Regions from separate parts of the Pseudomonas sp. RGM 3321 genome, predicted to be linked through region 4. Evidence: predicted binding sites of a transcription regulator. Region 4 holds the regulator's gene; each other region holds the start of a gene.
The links. The regulator FliA, encoded in region 4, starts transcription of late flagellar genes. The targets are predictions, from matches to a motif close to CTAAAGTTTNNNNNNNNNNNGCCGNTAA.
Positions count from the first base shown of each region.

Region 1 (3,953 bases), on a different contig from region 4:
CAACGCTGAGCGCTCCGCGTGCGGATCATTGGAACGACAGTCAGTCCACACCGCGGCCTTACTCGAACTGCTGGCGATTCTCCGGGGTGATGAGTTTGAACGGCACCCAGATGACCGGAGATGCCAGCGTTTCACCACGCGCCATGCTCAACGCTGCATCTACTGCACCGTTGGCCTGGCCGACCGCGTCCTGAAACACGCTGACGGCCATCTTGCCCTCGGCCATCAGCTTCAAACCGTCCGGGGTGCCGTCGATGCCGCCCACCAGATAATCCCTGGCATTCTTCCCGGCCTTTTCCAGCCCCATGATCGCACCGATCGCCATTTCGTCGTTGTTGGCCGCGACGATAGAGAAGTCCACACCCTGCTTGACCCAGTCAATCACGATTGTCGCTGCCTGGCTGCGCTCCCAGTTGCCGATTTTCTTCTGCACGACCTTCATGTTCGGGTACTTGGCGACCACCTTTTCCACGTCCTCGGTGCGCATGACCGACGACTTGTTACTCGGATCACCCACCAGAATCACCACGTTACCCTTGTAACCGGCACGACGGGCCAGCTCTTCCATTTGCAAAGTGCCGGACTCCAGCTCGTCAGAGCCGACAAATGCTGTCAACGCAGGCCATGTGGCAGGTTCCGGATTGCGGTTGACGAACACCAGCGGAACCTTGGCCTCATTGGCCAGGCGCATCATTTCCGCTGCGCTTTTGCCGTTCACCATCGCGACAACGATGGCGTCGACTTTCGAATTGACCAGATTGCGGAATTGACGCATCTGCAACTCCACGTCGTCCTGGCCGTTCTCCATGAAGATGTCGGCATCCAGCAGCGCCACCTGCTTTTCCACCCCGTGGCGCAGAATGGTCTGAAAATTGTCGTTGTACTTGGCCATGCCCACACCGATCAATGGCGTGGCAGCCTGTGCCAGGCCGGCGACCAGCAGGCTCGCACTCAGGGAAATCGATAACCACTGTTTCATGTTCTGACTCCCGGGCATCAAACGCTGAAATGATGGAGCAGCTCGCGCTGATCCCTGGCCATTTTCGACAGGTCCTGACTGCTGCTCGCAGACTGTTCGGCACCGTCGGCGGCCTGCTGGGCAGAGTAGTTGATGTGCGTGACCATGCGACTGGTTTCCTGCACCGTTGCGCTTTGCTGCTCGGTGGCAGCTGCGATCTGGATATTCATGTCGCGAATCGTGTCCACCGCCTCGCCCATTTCCACCAGTAACTGGTCGGCACCGAAAGCCAGCGTCACGCAGTGATTGGACTGGATCTGGCTTTCGTTCATCACCTGCACAGCCGAGTGGATCTTGCTCTGCATCTGGCCGATCATTTCCTGAATCTCGCTGGTCGAGGTCTGGGTGCGGCTGGCCAGCGAACGTACTTCATCGGCAACCACCGCAAAGCCCCTGCCCTGTTCGCCCGCGCGTGCAGCTTCGATGGCCGCGTTGAGCGCCAGCAGGTTGGTCTGCTCGGCAATGGTACGAATGGCATCGACAATACCGTCAATGTTTTGCCCGTACTTCTGCAGCTCGTCGGTGACCGCAGACGCCTTGTTGACCTGTTCAGCCTGCTGACGAATGTTGACGATGGTTTCAGCCACGCGCTTCTGCACCTTGTTGGTCAGTTCGCTGGTGCTGTCCACCGCGCCACGCGTGTCCTGAGCACGACGGGCCACTTCTTCCACGGTGCTTTCCATTTCATTCATGGCCGACGCGGCAGAATTGAGACGGTCTTTCTGCTCGTCGACCACGCGGGTGGTCTGCTCACTGATCTGCGCGTTCTGACTGGCAGTCAACGCCAGGGTGTCGGCAGAGCCGATCAACTGACGAAACGTCTGTTGCAACGACTGGGTGAATTCATTGAGGTAACCGCCCAGCTCGCCGAACTCGTCGCGACGGCTGACATCGAAACGCACCCGCATATCGCCGCTGGTGAGGGTCTTGAGCACCTCGCGAAACGCCGCCAATGGACGCCGAAGGCTGAAGGCGACCCAGGTGCCGATGACTGCCGCTGCGGTTACCGCCAGCAGACAAGCGATCAGCAGCAGGCTGAGGCCGGTGGCGATGGTCGAATCTGCACCCGCCTTGGCCTCATTGGCCACCGCCAGTGACTGATTGCCGAACTCGCCGATCTTGTCCAGTGTTGCCTGAAGACGGGTTTCCGCTGCCTGGCGCTGTTTGCCGACCTGCTCGGCGAGCGCCGCTTCCTGCCTGTAGGCCTGATAAACGCCGTCACTGCCGGTGAGGTCGTTAAGCAGGCGGTTGACCATCACACCAGCGATACGACCGCCGCGTGGATCTACTGCCGTCAGTTCGCGCGCCCGAGTGCTGATTACCTCATCCTGCAGGTTGAGCACGCGCTGCAAGGTCTGGATATCCGGCGTCGCCGCATGAGCAGCCAGACCTTCGTAGGATTTGCCAACTTCCAGCAGTAGCTTTTCACCTGCTGCCACATTATCCGCAGCCCCTGCACTGCGCGCGCGGGCAATGTAATCACGAAGATAACCGGTCAGCTGTGCGCCCTGACTGCTGCTGTAGCCCTGCAATACCCGGCTCTGGAGTGACTGCAAAACGTGCTGTCGATGACTGGCAATCAGGGTCTGCGCCTGTTCGGCATAAGCAGCGCTCAACTGCCGCTGCTGATTCAGGTTGTCGCGCAGTTCAGCGCGGTCGCCGATGTAGGCAGGCGTGCTGTCCAGCAACTGATTGAACCGGGCCATGCTGTCGTTGAAGGGCTGCTTGCCATCGTCAATCTGCTTGGGGTCATTGCTGACCAGAATCCCGAGCAGTGCCTGGTTGGCGCGCAGCACATGCACGTAAAGCTCGCTCGCCGCCCTGCTCAAGGGTGCCGACTGCCCGGTAATGATGCTGATCCGGTCGCTTATGGAATGGGTGCTTTGGTAGCTGATACCTGCCATGGCGAGCAGCAGCACAACCAGCACGGCAAACCCACCGATCACTCGCTGAAGAATGGTCATGGCTATCCTCTTTTATTTTTATTGCGCCGAATCTGATCCGGGCCTGCGCAGAGAACGTCAGTCCGGAAAATGATCGGAGCTCGAGAAATAATGTCGGCCGGGCAGAAGGCGACTTGAGGCATGGTTCACATTATCTTTATCGAAAAAAGGGCCGCCTGACCTGAACGGTCATGCAGCCCTCTGACTACCCGAATGGATATCAGCGGAAATGACGTGCTACCGCCTCCGGTGCATCAGGCACATCCATGTTGATCCTGCGCCACGCGGCCTGGGCGAAGCTGTACACCGAAAACGCAATCAGCCCCAGCGCCACGATCAGTAGCACCAGACCACCGGCAGGCAGATCCTGCAAACCATTGAGCGCATCCTTCATGCCCGGCGGGTGCATGGCCTGATAGCTGGAACCGCTTACGGCCAGTAACACTGCAATTTCGATAAACGCCACGCCGCGGGCGATCAGCCCGAAGCGCGACACCGGACGCACATATTTCATGACGTCTTCATCAGCCTCGAAATACTTCTCGAAAGACGCCTTGTAGCCCTTGATGATATGCACGATGCCCAGCGCCAATGGCACCAGTGCCACTACGTAGACCAGCAGGTTGGAATGATCCCAGGACAGAAGCGTTGCCAGCAGATCCTTGGCCTGGCCACCACCCGATGAGCCACCGGAGCTCTTGAGCCCGCTGACCAGCAGCCCCAGCGCGAAAAACGCCAATGCCCCGTAAGTAAAGCCGCCCACCAGAAGACCACCACGAATCACCAGCCCCTTGAGTTCGCGGCCATGATGATCCACGTCACGCGTAGCCTGCAGCACACGCCATGCAGCGAACGCCAGCAGGCCGACAATCACCAGCCCGACTAGCACACTGCCGAACGGCTGGCTCAACAAGGCTTCAAGACTGCTGTGGCTATCGGCAGGCTGTGAAGATCCCTGTGCCGCCAATACCGCGAACAGACCGATAATCAGA
Region 1 covers NZ_JALHBH010000115.1:130,373-134,325, forward strand. Annotated here, with positions in the region: gene RGM3321_RS18730 (substrate-binding domain-containing protein) at 59-979, opposite strand; gene RGM3321_RS18735 (methyl-accepting chemotaxis protein) at 997-2,982, opposite strand; gene RGM3321_RS18740 (DUF1206 domain-containing protein) at 3,182-3,953, opposite strand, start outside.
Region 1: RGM3321_RS18735 (methyl-accepting chemotaxis protein) is a predicted target of FliA. The motif match lies at 3,073-3,100, and genes of this name have one in related genera.

Region 2 (3,953 bases), on a different contig from region 4:
CAGGCGCTTCGGGTTCGATGGCCTCAACCGTTGCAACGGGCGCGGCGACCGCTTGCGGGCCTTCCACCGGTGTAGCCGGATGGTTGCCCCACTCGCCCCACGAACCGGCGTAGGCCTTTACCCGTGGGTAGCCCAGCGCTTTTGCAACCAGATAGGTGAAGCCCGAGCGGTGGTGAGTCTGGCAATGGGTGATCACTTCCTTGTCGGGCGTCATGCCCAGGTCGCGAAGAATCTCCGGCATGTCCTGACGAATACGCAGGTTGCGCGCCTTGTCCATGCCCGCAGTCCATTCGAAATTGACCGCGCCGGGTATGTGTCCGCCCTTGGCGGCGACTACTTTTTCGCCCGAATACTCGGTCGGGGCGCGAGCGTCCCAGATTGCCAGGTCGGCGGCGCCCAGACGGCTTTGCAGGTATTCACGCGTGGCGGTAGGTTCGTCGTGCAGCGTCAGCGTGACCGGGCCGCCTGCAACGGGCGCAATGTCTGTGCTCAACGGCAGCGATTGCGCTTCCCAGGCCAGCACGCCGCCATCCAGATAGTGATAACGGTGATGGCCGATGACATCCAGCAGCCAGATAAAACGCCCGGCCCAGCCGCCGCCTTCGTCATCGTAGACGACATAGACTGCGTCGGGGTTGTGGCCAAGCTCGCCGAACAGCTGCTGCAGCTCCGCAGTGTCGGGCAGCAGACCAGGCGCAGGAGGCTTGCCCAGTTGCGTACGTTTCGGATCGACAAAACGGGCGCCGCGAATGTGCCCGGCTTCGTAGCGAGCGCTGCTGGTCAGATCCACGAGGATCAATTCCGGGGCGTCTAGACGCTCAAGCAGATCGTTGGGTTCGATGACCAGCGACAAGCCAGTGAATGCGGACATTTGCAGCCTCCGATGAAAGGAAAGAGGCGAATTGTACGCCAGGCCTCACGCTTTGCGATGACTAAAGATGCCAAGTGCCTTTTCAATACATTGCGCGGTTTTTCCGAATGCCTGTACGGAAATTTCCGACAAGGCCCCGCCACCCTGGTCGGCGACCACCAGCAACATGACTTTACCGTTGTTGCTCAGCGAACGAATCAGCCAGTGCTGGCCACTGAACAGGGTTTTCAGCGGCGCGGGCAGCAGGGCGGCAAACTGCGCGTTGTTCGCGGGCGTCATGCGCAACTGCGTCGGCTGGGTCAGCAAGCGTTGCAGCACGGTGCTTTCCTTGATGAACAGCTGCAAGGTGGCGGTTTCAGTCGGCAGTCCGGCCATCTGATTGACGCGCAGTACGGTCGATGTCTTGTCCAGCATCAGCAGCATGACCCGCTCCATACCGCACGACATGAACGCGTCGCGCGCCGAGGTGGTCAAGTGCATGGCGTTGATGAACGGGCTGGGGTCCTGCAGCAGCTCGGCGCAGTGCTTGCGCCATAGCTGCAGGGCGTCGGCCGAGGGCGGAGGGGCGGGTTCGTTGTCGCGCCTTACGCGGCGCGCATCCCAGGGCCAGAGCAGCGATTCGGCCGGGTGCCAGAGGTCTTTTTCCGCATGAATACGCGCGCTGCTGGCAGCGTTTTGATGCGCCTGCTGCTGCACTTCGCTGATCGACTGTTGCAGATAAAGGCTGGTCAGCCGTTCCCAGCGCAGGCAATGCGGGCTGTTCCAGGCATGTTGCGCCGCCAGCGCCAGACCATTACCCAGCAAAACAGTATTGGCTGGCTGGTTCAGCCAGCGCCGCAAGTTGGGGTCGGCGTCCATGAGTTGTTGCTGTTGCAGCGGGCTGTATTCTTCGCGGGCGATGCGCAGCACCTTGGCCAGATCGCGTCGCTCGTTGATCAGCAACTTATAACCGCGCGTGACCCAGATTGGCAGGCGCCAGAACTCGGCGAGTGCCAGGCACAGCTCCAGCAGGTTGACGCCGAACAGCTCTTTTTCCACTGCAAGGCTGGAATGGCCCTTGTGGATAACCCGCAACTCCAGCTCTTCGAGCAGCTTCGGATAGGCCAGCGCCATCGGCCAGAGTGGTGAGAGGAACAGCAGGCTGCCCATATGGATGTCTTGCCAGAGTCGTGCAAGGCGACTGGCAAACAACCCGTTGGCCTGTTGTGTGGCGTGCTGGCTGACCAGAATCAATTGGCGATAGGCCGCAGGAATTTCCTCGGGCGGCTTGGCCGGCAAGCGGCCCAGAAGGATTTCGGTACGCGCCAGCCCCAGGCGGTTGATCGCAATTTCGAGGCTCTCGGCCTGCTCGGTCAAACCGTGGGTGTGATGGTTGGCCTCGCGCATCACACTCAGTACCAGTGCGGGGCTTTCCTGCATCATTTCAGCGATTTCACGCAGTGAGCGGCGACTGTCGTTCAATGCTGCGCGAACGTGCCCATGATTGACCGCCGGGACCGGCAACGCGATGCCGTCAAGCAACTTGACCCAGGCATCCAGCGTTTTCGGAACGAGATGATGTGCTGCGTGTGCTGTCGACATTCGATGGCCTGTGCGGCTGATTATCTGAGCTGGGAAACCGCCAGCGTACGGGACGCTGAGGCCATTTTCCTCCTTTTATGGAGGCGGATAAATGGGTTTTTCAAAAGAACCGGCTATAGTCTGGCCCAGTTAGGCCGATAAGGAGAAGAAGAGATTCAAGAACTTCCGGACTGTCCCTGAACCCGACTCAGTAAAGTATTTTTTCCTATGGCTAAAATTATCGGCATCATTGTCGTTATCGCGAGTGTCCTCGGCGGATATGTGCTGTCCCATGGCAAGATCATGGCGCTGTTCCAGCCCTACGAGGTCTTGATCATCGGCGGTGCTGCACTGGGCGCGTTCCTCCAGGCCAACCCTGGCTACATGACCATGCACGTGTTCAAGAAGTCGCTGAAGATGTTCGGTTCGCGCTTCACACACGCCTATTACCTCGAGGTACTGGGGCTGGTATACGAAATCCTCAACAAGAGCCGCCGTGAGGGCATGATGGCGATTGAAGGGGATATCGAAGACGCCGCCTCCAGCCCGATCTTCGCCAAATACCCTGGCGTCCTCAAAGATGAGCGCATGACCGCGTACATCTGCGACTACCTGCGCATCATGTCGTCCGGCAACATGGCTCCTCACGAGCTGGAAGGCCTGTTCGACATGGAACTGCTGAGCATGAAAGAAGAGCTCGAGCATCCATCCCATGCCATTACCGGTATCGCCGACGGCATGCCCGGCTTCGGTATCGTGGCGGCGGTACTTGGTATCGTGGTGACCATGGCGTCGCTGGGGTCGGGCGACAAGGCTGCAATCGGCATGCACGTAGGTGCGGCGCTGGTGGGTACCTTCTTCGGTATTCTTGCGGCATACGGTTTCTTCGGTCCTTTGGCCACCTGTCTTGCCCATGATGCCAAGGAAGAAATGAACGTCTATGAGAGCATCAAGGCGTCGCTGGTGGCTTCGGCCTCCGGCATGCCGCCTTCGCTGGCCGTCGAGTTTGGCCGCAAGGTTCTCTACCCGCTGCATCGCCCCAGCTTCAGTGAGCTGGAACAAGCGGTTCGCGGTCGCTAAGTCATGGAAAATAATCAGCCGATTATCATCAAGCGCGTAAAGCGCTTTGGTGGCGGACATCACGGCGGTGCCTGGAAAATCGCGTTTGCCGACTTCGCGACGGCGATGATGGCGTTCTTTCTGGTGCTGTGGCTGATGTCCTCCGCAACGCCCGAACAGTTGCTCGCGGTGGCCGGTTACTTCAAGGACCCGGTCGGCTTTTCAGACAGCGGTTCGCCGTATGTGATCGACTTGGGCGGCTCGCCCGAGATGTCGCCGAATCAGACGCTGAACCCAGAGGTCAAGACCACGCCGTCACCTGACACCGTGCCCCTTGAGGCCGAGACTTCCGAAACCAAGGCTGAAGAGGTCGAGCAGGAGCGTCTGGAGATGCTGCTGCAAGAGCTACAGAACAAAGTTGAGGAAAACCCGCAACTGCAGAAATTCAAGGACCAGATTCTGT
Region 2 covers NZ_JALHBH010000119.1:188,550-192,502, forward strand. Annotated here, with positions in the region: partial or broken gene RGM3321_RS23510 (rhodanese-like domain-containing protein) at 62-871, opposite strand; gene RGM3321_RS23515 (HDOD domain-containing protein) at 917-2,452, opposite strand; gene motA (flagellar motor stator protein MotA) at 2,660-3,511, shown strand; gene motB (flagellar motor protein MotB) at 3,515-3,953, shown strand, end outside.
Region 2: motA (flagellar motor stator protein MotA) is a predicted target of FliA. The motif match lies at 2,566-2,593, and genes of this name have one in related genera.

Region 3 (3,953 bases), on a different contig from region 4:
CCGGGATCCTCCTCACTCAATCCTTGAGTGAAATAACGTCCGGCTGCTGCCAGCTCGCCTTGGGCACCGCCGAACTGTTCCAGCAGAAGATTGGCCAGTCCAGGGTTTGGTCTAGCTACCCGCACGGTATATTGAAGCCGCTTGTTATGAATAAACATGTCGTATCCTCAGGCGTGATCTTTTGGGAAGCGTCAACCCACTTGGATGGGTTTGATTCAACGCAGTCACTGGATATGAGAAAGCGGGCATGTATACGTTGCGTATAACTTTAGTGAGTGGGATGAACGGCCTGAAAATCCGGGTTCAATAGAATTTTCTTATTCGCTGAATCTTTGAAAAACAACACACTCTTAGTTCAGAGGCCCCGCAGGCAAAGCTCAGGGCGTAAGCCGTCTGTGCTGGCGAAAAATCCAAAAAAGAGGGGTTATAAACAAAGTCTATTAGTTGTCACAGCCTTGCGACCACCCCTATGGGTGCGAACGAGGGTGGCTATATGATATCGTTTACATTATGGCATTAATATTTTGAATTTTTCGAAAACCCTGCGATCTGTTTTGCGAGTCGACAAAGCAGGAGCAACACAATGGCTGATGAAAAACACTACCGTATCGATTACCTGCTGCATGGCAGTTACAAGACGTTCTATATCAGAGCGGTTGTCATGGACAATAAAGAAGCCTGGCACTGGGCGTCGGTTGATGCAGGATTCGGTGCGATCCCCAAGTACCGTTCCGACCCGGTACCAAAGCTGAGCAAGCCTCAAGCTGAAAAGCTGGGGTTGTCGAACGTGGAGTGGACGAGGGCTTGAAAGGCCCTCGTTCAAAACGCGATGACGCTCACCGTCGTGCGTCACGATGCCGCACGACGGTGTACGCGCTGAAAGATCTGTGGTCGACAGACCTGCCAGATGGACACCCGTTTCCCGCCGTGCTGAACTGAATCCACCTCATTTGGATCAGCGTTCACCGCAAGCTCCACACACCAGGCCCCGCTCCCGCTCACCCGCCGTAAATCCCCGCAACCTCACATTCTACGTGGCCTTGCCGATAGCCCGTTATCAGATGATGGCCCCCATTGAACTTCCCGATGGGGTACAGCTCTGAGGTGATGTCACTATGCCTCTATCTGAATGGGTGATTCCCTTCGAAGTGGCACCACTGACCTTGCACCTGCCGTGATGCAAAGAAATAAAGGAGCTTTTTCAGCCGGATCGGCCACCCTAATTAAAATAGAGACAACTATGAACATCCTTTCGCCTGGTATTTACCTTACCAATCGCCTGCGGTTCCCTGCCAAGTTTGCCGTTTTAGCCATCATTATCGTCATCCCGCTGATCGTTCTCGGTCTTCGGGTTTTCAACAGTCTGAATGCGAGCATCGACACCGTTGCCCAGGAACGCATCGGTCGTGAGTATTTGCATGTCGTGACGCCCGTTCTGCGACTCTCCATGCTGCAGCGTGCAGCAACCAACCGTTTGCTCGCCGGTGACGCCTCCGCTGCTCAGGATCTGGCCAGCAACCGCACTCAGCTTGAAACAGCATTTAATAACCTCGCCGACATGGATGCCCGCCAGGGAAGTCTGCTGGAGACCGAGAGTCGCGTGCAGCGTCTTCGTGAAAGTGCGCGTTCCCTGATGGACAGTATCAAGCCCGGTCTTTCGCAAGACGAAGTGTTTGCACAGTGGAATGAGCAACTGGCCCAGACACTCAACTTTATCTATTACATCTCGGCTACCTCGGGCATGGTACTTGACGAAGATTATGCCTCGCTGTTTCTGATCGACCTGAGCACCATTCGTATGCCCAGAGAAATCAACGTGGCCGGTCAGATCCGGGGTATCACAGCCGGTTTGAGTACCGGTCAGGGGCTAAGCGTACTGATGCGCGGCTCGCTTGAGGGCCTGTTGAAGATCGAGCTGCAATTTCGTGCGGAGCTGGAGCAAAGCATTCGACTGCTCAAGCGTCGTGCTCCACAGCTTGCCTTGCGCATTGGTGACCCTATCGCCTCGGCCACCTCGACGATGGACGGCTTTCGCAATGACCTGCAAGCGTACGTCAAAGGTACGGAATTCTCGGTGCCGCAGGGGCAGGCGCTGAGCGCGCGCGGTAACGCTGTGGTCACCGGGCTTTATAAGGCCCAGGACGAAATTCAGAGTGCGCTTCAGGGTGAACTGGATACGCGCTACAGTGCGCTGCTGCTGCAACGCGAAGTCGTGATTGCCATGTGCGTAATCATGGGCTTGCTGCTGCTCTATGCGTTCTTCAGCATCTACCGCGCTCTGCGCCGGACCATCGATGGCCTGCTGGGCGTCACCCGTCGTCTGGCCGACGGTGATCTGAGCGCCCGTGTACAGGTGAGCAGCAAGGACGAAGTGGCTGACATCGCCAACGGTCTGAACCTGATGGCCGGAGCATTCGCCAGCTCCATTTCGCACATGGACCGCACGTCATACGAGCTGTCTGATGTAGCTGCCCGCTTGGGCACCTCTATCGGTCTGGCCAAGCAGTCGATGAACGCGCAACAAGCTGAAACCGAGCAAGTGGCGGCGGCCATCAATGAGATGACCACAAGCGTGGCCGACGTAGCACAGAACACCGAAGGTGCTGCGCTGGCTGCTGATGAAGCGAACACCGCCTCGCGTAACGGGCTACGCATCATGCATCAGGCCCACTCGACCATTCAGGCTCTGGCTGAAGAAGTGGAAGTCAGCGCCCAGAAAGTCCAGGCGCTGGCTCTGCACAGTCAGTCGATTGGTGGCGTTATTCAGGTCATCAGTACGATTGCCGATCAGACCAACTTGCTGGCCCTGAATGCTGCCATTGAAGCGGCTCGGGCTGGCGAGCAGGGACGCGGGTTTGCTGTGGTCGCTGATGAAGTGCGCACGCTGGCTTCGCGCACTCAAGCGTCGACCGAAGAAATCCGCAACATCATTCAGCAACTGCAAAGTGCTACCGATGCTGCCGTGCAGCAAATGCAGGCCGGCCAGCAAAAGGCTCAAGCGTGCATCAGTGCCGCCAGCGATGCCTCTGGTAGCCTGTCGAGCATCAGCCAGGGCGTCGAGCGTATCGTCGAGATGAACACTCAGATTGCCAGCGCTGCGGTGCAACAGCATGCGGTGTCCGAGGACATCAACCGGAATGTCATGGAGATTCGCAACAGCTCCGGGACGTTGATGCTGGGCATCGACAACAACGCGGTCACTGCCGAAGAGTTGGCACGGGTCGCTACCGACATGCGCAATGTCGTAGCGCGTTTCAAGCTGGTTGCCTGACCGGATCGGGGGGCTTGCAGCCTCCCGGTTCACCCTGCCTCAGTCAGCGCCCGGGCGCTGATTGCCTTTTCTTGATCAAGTTTTGCTCTTCTGCGGCCGATAGCTCTGGCGCGCGGGTTTGCTGTCCATAAAAACAAATCTTCAGCTCTTTCGTTGCGCACAAAAAGCATATTCAGGAGATTTTATGAACAGCAGTTTTGCGAACATCAGCGTCAACATGAAGTTGGCATTGGGCTTTGGGATCGTTCTCTTCTTCACTGCCATCCTCGCACTCGTCGGCTGGACCAGCCTCGATAAACTCATCAATCGTACTGACAGAATCGGCGATATCACGGAGCTGAGTGATAACCTGACCAATCTGCGTGTCGCGCGCCTGCAATATATGCTGACTGATGGCGATGAAACCGCCGCACAAAACATGCAGAGCAAGCTGGATGTCTTCAAGGCGCAGCAGCAATCACTGCTCATCAGCTTCAACAACCCGCTCAACCTCAAGCCTCTGCGCGAACTGGCCGATGTCACCCGTGACTATGAAGCCTCGTTGAACAGCATGCGCGCTGCGTTTCAGGCTGGTGCCAAAGTGCGTAATGACATGACCGCCAACGCCATGGTTGCCATGCGGGCTGTCGACTCGTTGAACGATGCCGTCATGCAGATCGATCCTGCGGACCCGGCGCGTTTC
Region 3 covers NZ_JALHBH010000118.1:228,647-232,599, forward strand. Annotated here, with positions in the region: gene RGM3321_RS22500 (manganese catalase family protein) at 1-158, opposite strand, end outside; gene RGM3321_RS22505 (DUF6555 family protein) at 584-808, shown strand; gene RGM3321_RS22510 (methyl-accepting chemotaxis protein) at 1,241-3,271, shown strand; gene RGM3321_RS22515 (methyl-accepting chemotaxis protein) at 3,456-3,953, shown strand, end outside.
Region 3: RGM3321_RS22510 (methyl-accepting chemotaxis protein) is a predicted target of FliA. The motif match lies at 1,023-1,050, and genes of this name have one in related genera.

Region 4 (3,953 bases):
AGTTCGGAATCAACGCGACGTTCACCCTTGCGAAGGATGTCGAACACGTTTTCGGCGATGTGGCAGCACTCCACCAGCTCATGGAGCTGGAGGAAGCCGGCGCCCCCTTTTACAGTGTGAAAACCGCGAAAAATTGCATTGAGCAGATCAGCATCATCCGGTCGGCTTTCCAGCTCGACCAATTGCTCTGACAACTGCTCCAGAATTTCGCCGGCCTCTACCAGAAAATCCTGAAGGATTTCTTCATCGGCGCCGAAGCTCATGGGGTGCTCCCTAAAATTAACCGTCAACAGATCTTAGAAGCCGAGGCTCGATAGCAGATCGTCTACATCATCCTGTCCGGATACGACGTCTTCACGTTTATCGGCATGAATCTGCGGACCTTCACCCTTGGCGAGATGTTTTTTAGGATCTTTTTCAGCAAGGATGGATTGTTCGTCATGTTCGATGCCGGCGAAGCGATCGACATGGCTGGCCATGAGCACCAGCTTGAGCAAATTACCCTCTACTTCGGTCACCAGTTGCGTGACGCGCTTGATCACCTGACCGGTGAGGTCCTGGTAATCCTGAGCAAGCAAAATATCGTTGAGATGCCCGGAAACCCTATCGGCCTCCTGCTCGGTACGCGTCAGAAAACCATCGACGCGCTTGGCCAGTTCACGAAACTCTTCGGCACCGATTTCGCGACGCATGAAGCGTCCCCAGTCTTCGCTCAACGCCTTGGCGTCGGAACTCAGACCATTCATGAGCGGCGTGCTTTCCTCGACCAGATCCATCGTACGGTTGGCCGCGTTCTCGGTCAGCCTGACGACGTAGGACAGACGCTCGGTCGCGTCCGTGATCTGCGACACCTCTTCGGCCTGAGGCATATGCGGATCAATGTGGAAATTGACGATTGCACTGTGCAGCTCACGAGTCAGCTTGCCCACTTCCTGATAAAGGCCGCGGTCGCGTGTCTGGTTGAGTTCATGGATCAGCTGCACAGCGTCACCGAAGCGGCCCTTTTCAAGGCTGGTGACGAGTTCCTGCGCGTGTCTCTTTAAGGTCGACTCAAAGTCGGCCATTGAATCATTGTTATCCATAGCGCCCTCGCGGCATGCATCAGCTATTGACGCGTTCAAAGATCTTTTCGATCTTCTCTTTCAGCGCTTGAGCCGTGAACGGCTTGACTACATAACCGTTCACCCCGGCCTGGGCAGCTTCAATGATCTGCTCACGCTTCGCTTCGGCAGTAACCATCAGTACAGGAAGGCTCTTGAGACGCTCGTCCGCACGGACCTGACGCAACAAGTCGATACCGGTCATGCCAGGCATGTTCCAGTCCGTCACCAGAAAGTCAAAGGCACCGCTGTGCAGCATCGGCAATGCGGTCAGACCGTCATCCGCTTCAGATGTGTTGGTAAACCCCAGATCACGCAACAGATTCTTGATGATCCGCCGCATCGTTGAGAAGTCATCAACGATGAGGATTTTCATGTTCTTGTCCAATTCGACCTCCAAGCAGTCTTTAACGCGTTCAGCACCTGAACACGCTGTTCACTCAATACTGGCACAGCACACCCCCAGCTATACGAAACGACGACGGGCTTGGCACAACGACAGTCAAGACTGCGACTAAAGCCCATCGAGACATTGCCCGACAGGCCCTTGCCTGGTCTATCCTGCTACCACGTAACGCTTTGCACAGCCGGCATGCAGACAACGCACGACAAACGTCGCGCACTGCCGTCAACGCGCTCGCCACTCCCCCAAACGCCCCCGCAAACGAGCTGCGCACTGGCTGTGTAACTGACTGACCCGAGATTCGCTGACCCCAAGAACCTCTCCGATTTCCTTGAGGTTCAGCTCTTCGTCGTAGTACAGCGCCAACACCAGACGCTCACGCTCTGGCAAATTAGCAATTGCATCGGCCAACGCTGCCTGGAAGCGCTCGTCTTCCAGGTCGCGCGACGGCTCAAGCGAACCGCTTGCGCCATCCTCATGCAGCCCTTCGTGATCGCCGTCCTGAAGCAGGTCGTCGAAACTGAAGAGGCGGCTGCCCAAGGTGTCATTCAAAATCCCGTAATAATCATCAAGACTCAACTGGAGTTCGGCCGCAACCTCGTGATCTTTAGCGTCACGGCCGGTTTTAGCTTCAATTGCACGAATTGCGTCACTGACCATTCGGGTATTGCGGTGCACTGAGCGTGGTGCCCAGTCGCCCTTGCGCACTTCGTCCAGCATCGCACCACGAATGCGAATGCCGGCGTAGGTCTCGAAACTCGCACCTTTGGTTGAATCATATTTGGTGGAGACTTCAAGCAGACCGATCATGCCGGCCTGGATCAGATCCTCGACCTGCACGCTGGCCGGCAAGCGCGCCAGCAGATGATAAGCGATACGCTTGACCAATGGCGCATAACGCTCGATCAACTCGTATTGCGAATTACGGGAAGCCTTGCTGTACATCTGGTAGCCGCTCGCAGTCATTGCACAGGCCCTGCACTGGTCTGGTGAACGAGTCGCTCAACGAAGAACTCGAGATGACCCCGCGGATTGGCTGGCAACGGCCAGGTGTCAACCTTCTGGGCAATGGCCTTGAACGCCAGCGCACATTTGGATCGCGGGAATGCTTCGTAGACGGCGCGCTGTTTCTGTACGGCCTTGCGCACGCACTCGTCGTACGGCACGGCACCTACATACTGCAGCGCGACATCAAGAAAACGGTCCGTCACTTTGGTGAGTTTGGCGAACAGATTGCGCCCTTCCTGCGGGCTCTGCGCCATGTTGGCCAGCACCCGGAAGCGGTTCATGCCATAGTCGCGGTTGAGCAGTTTGATCAGGGCGTAGGCATCGGTGATCGACGTGGGCTCGTCGCACACCACCAGCAACACTTCCTGAGCGGCGCGCACGAAGCTGACCACCGATTCGCCGATACCGGCAGCCGTGTCAATCACCAGCACATCAAGGTTGTCGCCAATCTCGCTGAACGCCTGGATCAGACCCGCATGCTGGGCCGGGGACAGATGCACCATGCTCTGGGTGCCAGAGGCGGCAGGCACGATACGCACCCCACCCGGCCCCTGCAACAGGACGTCGCGCAACTCGCAACGGCCCTCTATCACATCGGCAAGTGTACGTTTAGGCGTCAGCCCAAGCAGAACGTCGACATTGGCCAGACCCAGATCGGCGTCCAGCAGCATGACGCGACGGCCAAGCTCGGCAAGGGCCAGTGAAAGATTCACTGACACGTTAGTCTTACCGACGCCACCTTTGCCACCGGTCACCGCGATAACCTGTACGGGATGCATGCTGCCCATGTTATTTCTTTACCTTGTCTTGCGTAGACCGAAACCACATCGAGGGCTGCACGTTCGCAAATGAACACCACATGGCAGACCGTTGACGCAGGGACATTCCAATAATATCCATCACTTAACCCACTCTCTTGCCAGGGGTGTGATAGAGGTCAGCAAACATATCAGCCATTGCTTCCTCGCTCGGCTCATCCTGCATCTGCACACTCACCGCACGGCTCACCAGTTGATGACGACGCGGGGTGTGCAGGTCGTCAGGAATACGAGGTCCGTCCGTGAGGTAGGCCACAGGTAATTCATGACTGATCGCCAGGCTCAGGACTTCGCCCAGGCTGGCTGTTTCATCAAGCTTGGTCAGAATGCATCCGGCCAGGCCACAACGTTTGTAACTGTGATAGGCAGCGGTCAGTACCTGCTTCTGGCTGGTGGTCGCCAGTACCAGGTAGTTACGCGACTTGATGCCACGCCCTGCCAGGCTTTCCAGTTGCATGCGCAGCGCAGGATCGCTGGCTTGCAGCCCGGCGGTGTCGATCAGCACAACGCGCTTGCGCAGCAGCGGCTCCAGTGCCTGAACCAGCGACTGGCCAGGATCGACATGGGTGACCGGCACGTTGAGGATGCGCCCAAGGGTCTTGAGCTGCTCCTGTGCGCCGATGC
Region 4 covers NZ_JALHBH010000095.1:46,622-50,574, reverse strand. Annotated here, with positions in the region: gene RGM3321_RS05975 (chemotaxis protein CheA) at 1-263, opposite strand, end outside; gene RGM3321_RS05970 (protein phosphatase CheZ) at 297-1,082, opposite strand; gene RGM3321_RS05965 (chemotaxis response regulator CheY) at 1,102-1,476, opposite strand; gene fliA (RNA polymerase sigma factor FliA) at 1,729-2,469, opposite strand; gene fleN (flagellar synthesis regulator FleN) at 2,466-3,299, opposite strand; gene flhF (flagellar biosynthesis protein FlhF) at 3,415-3,953, opposite strand, start outside.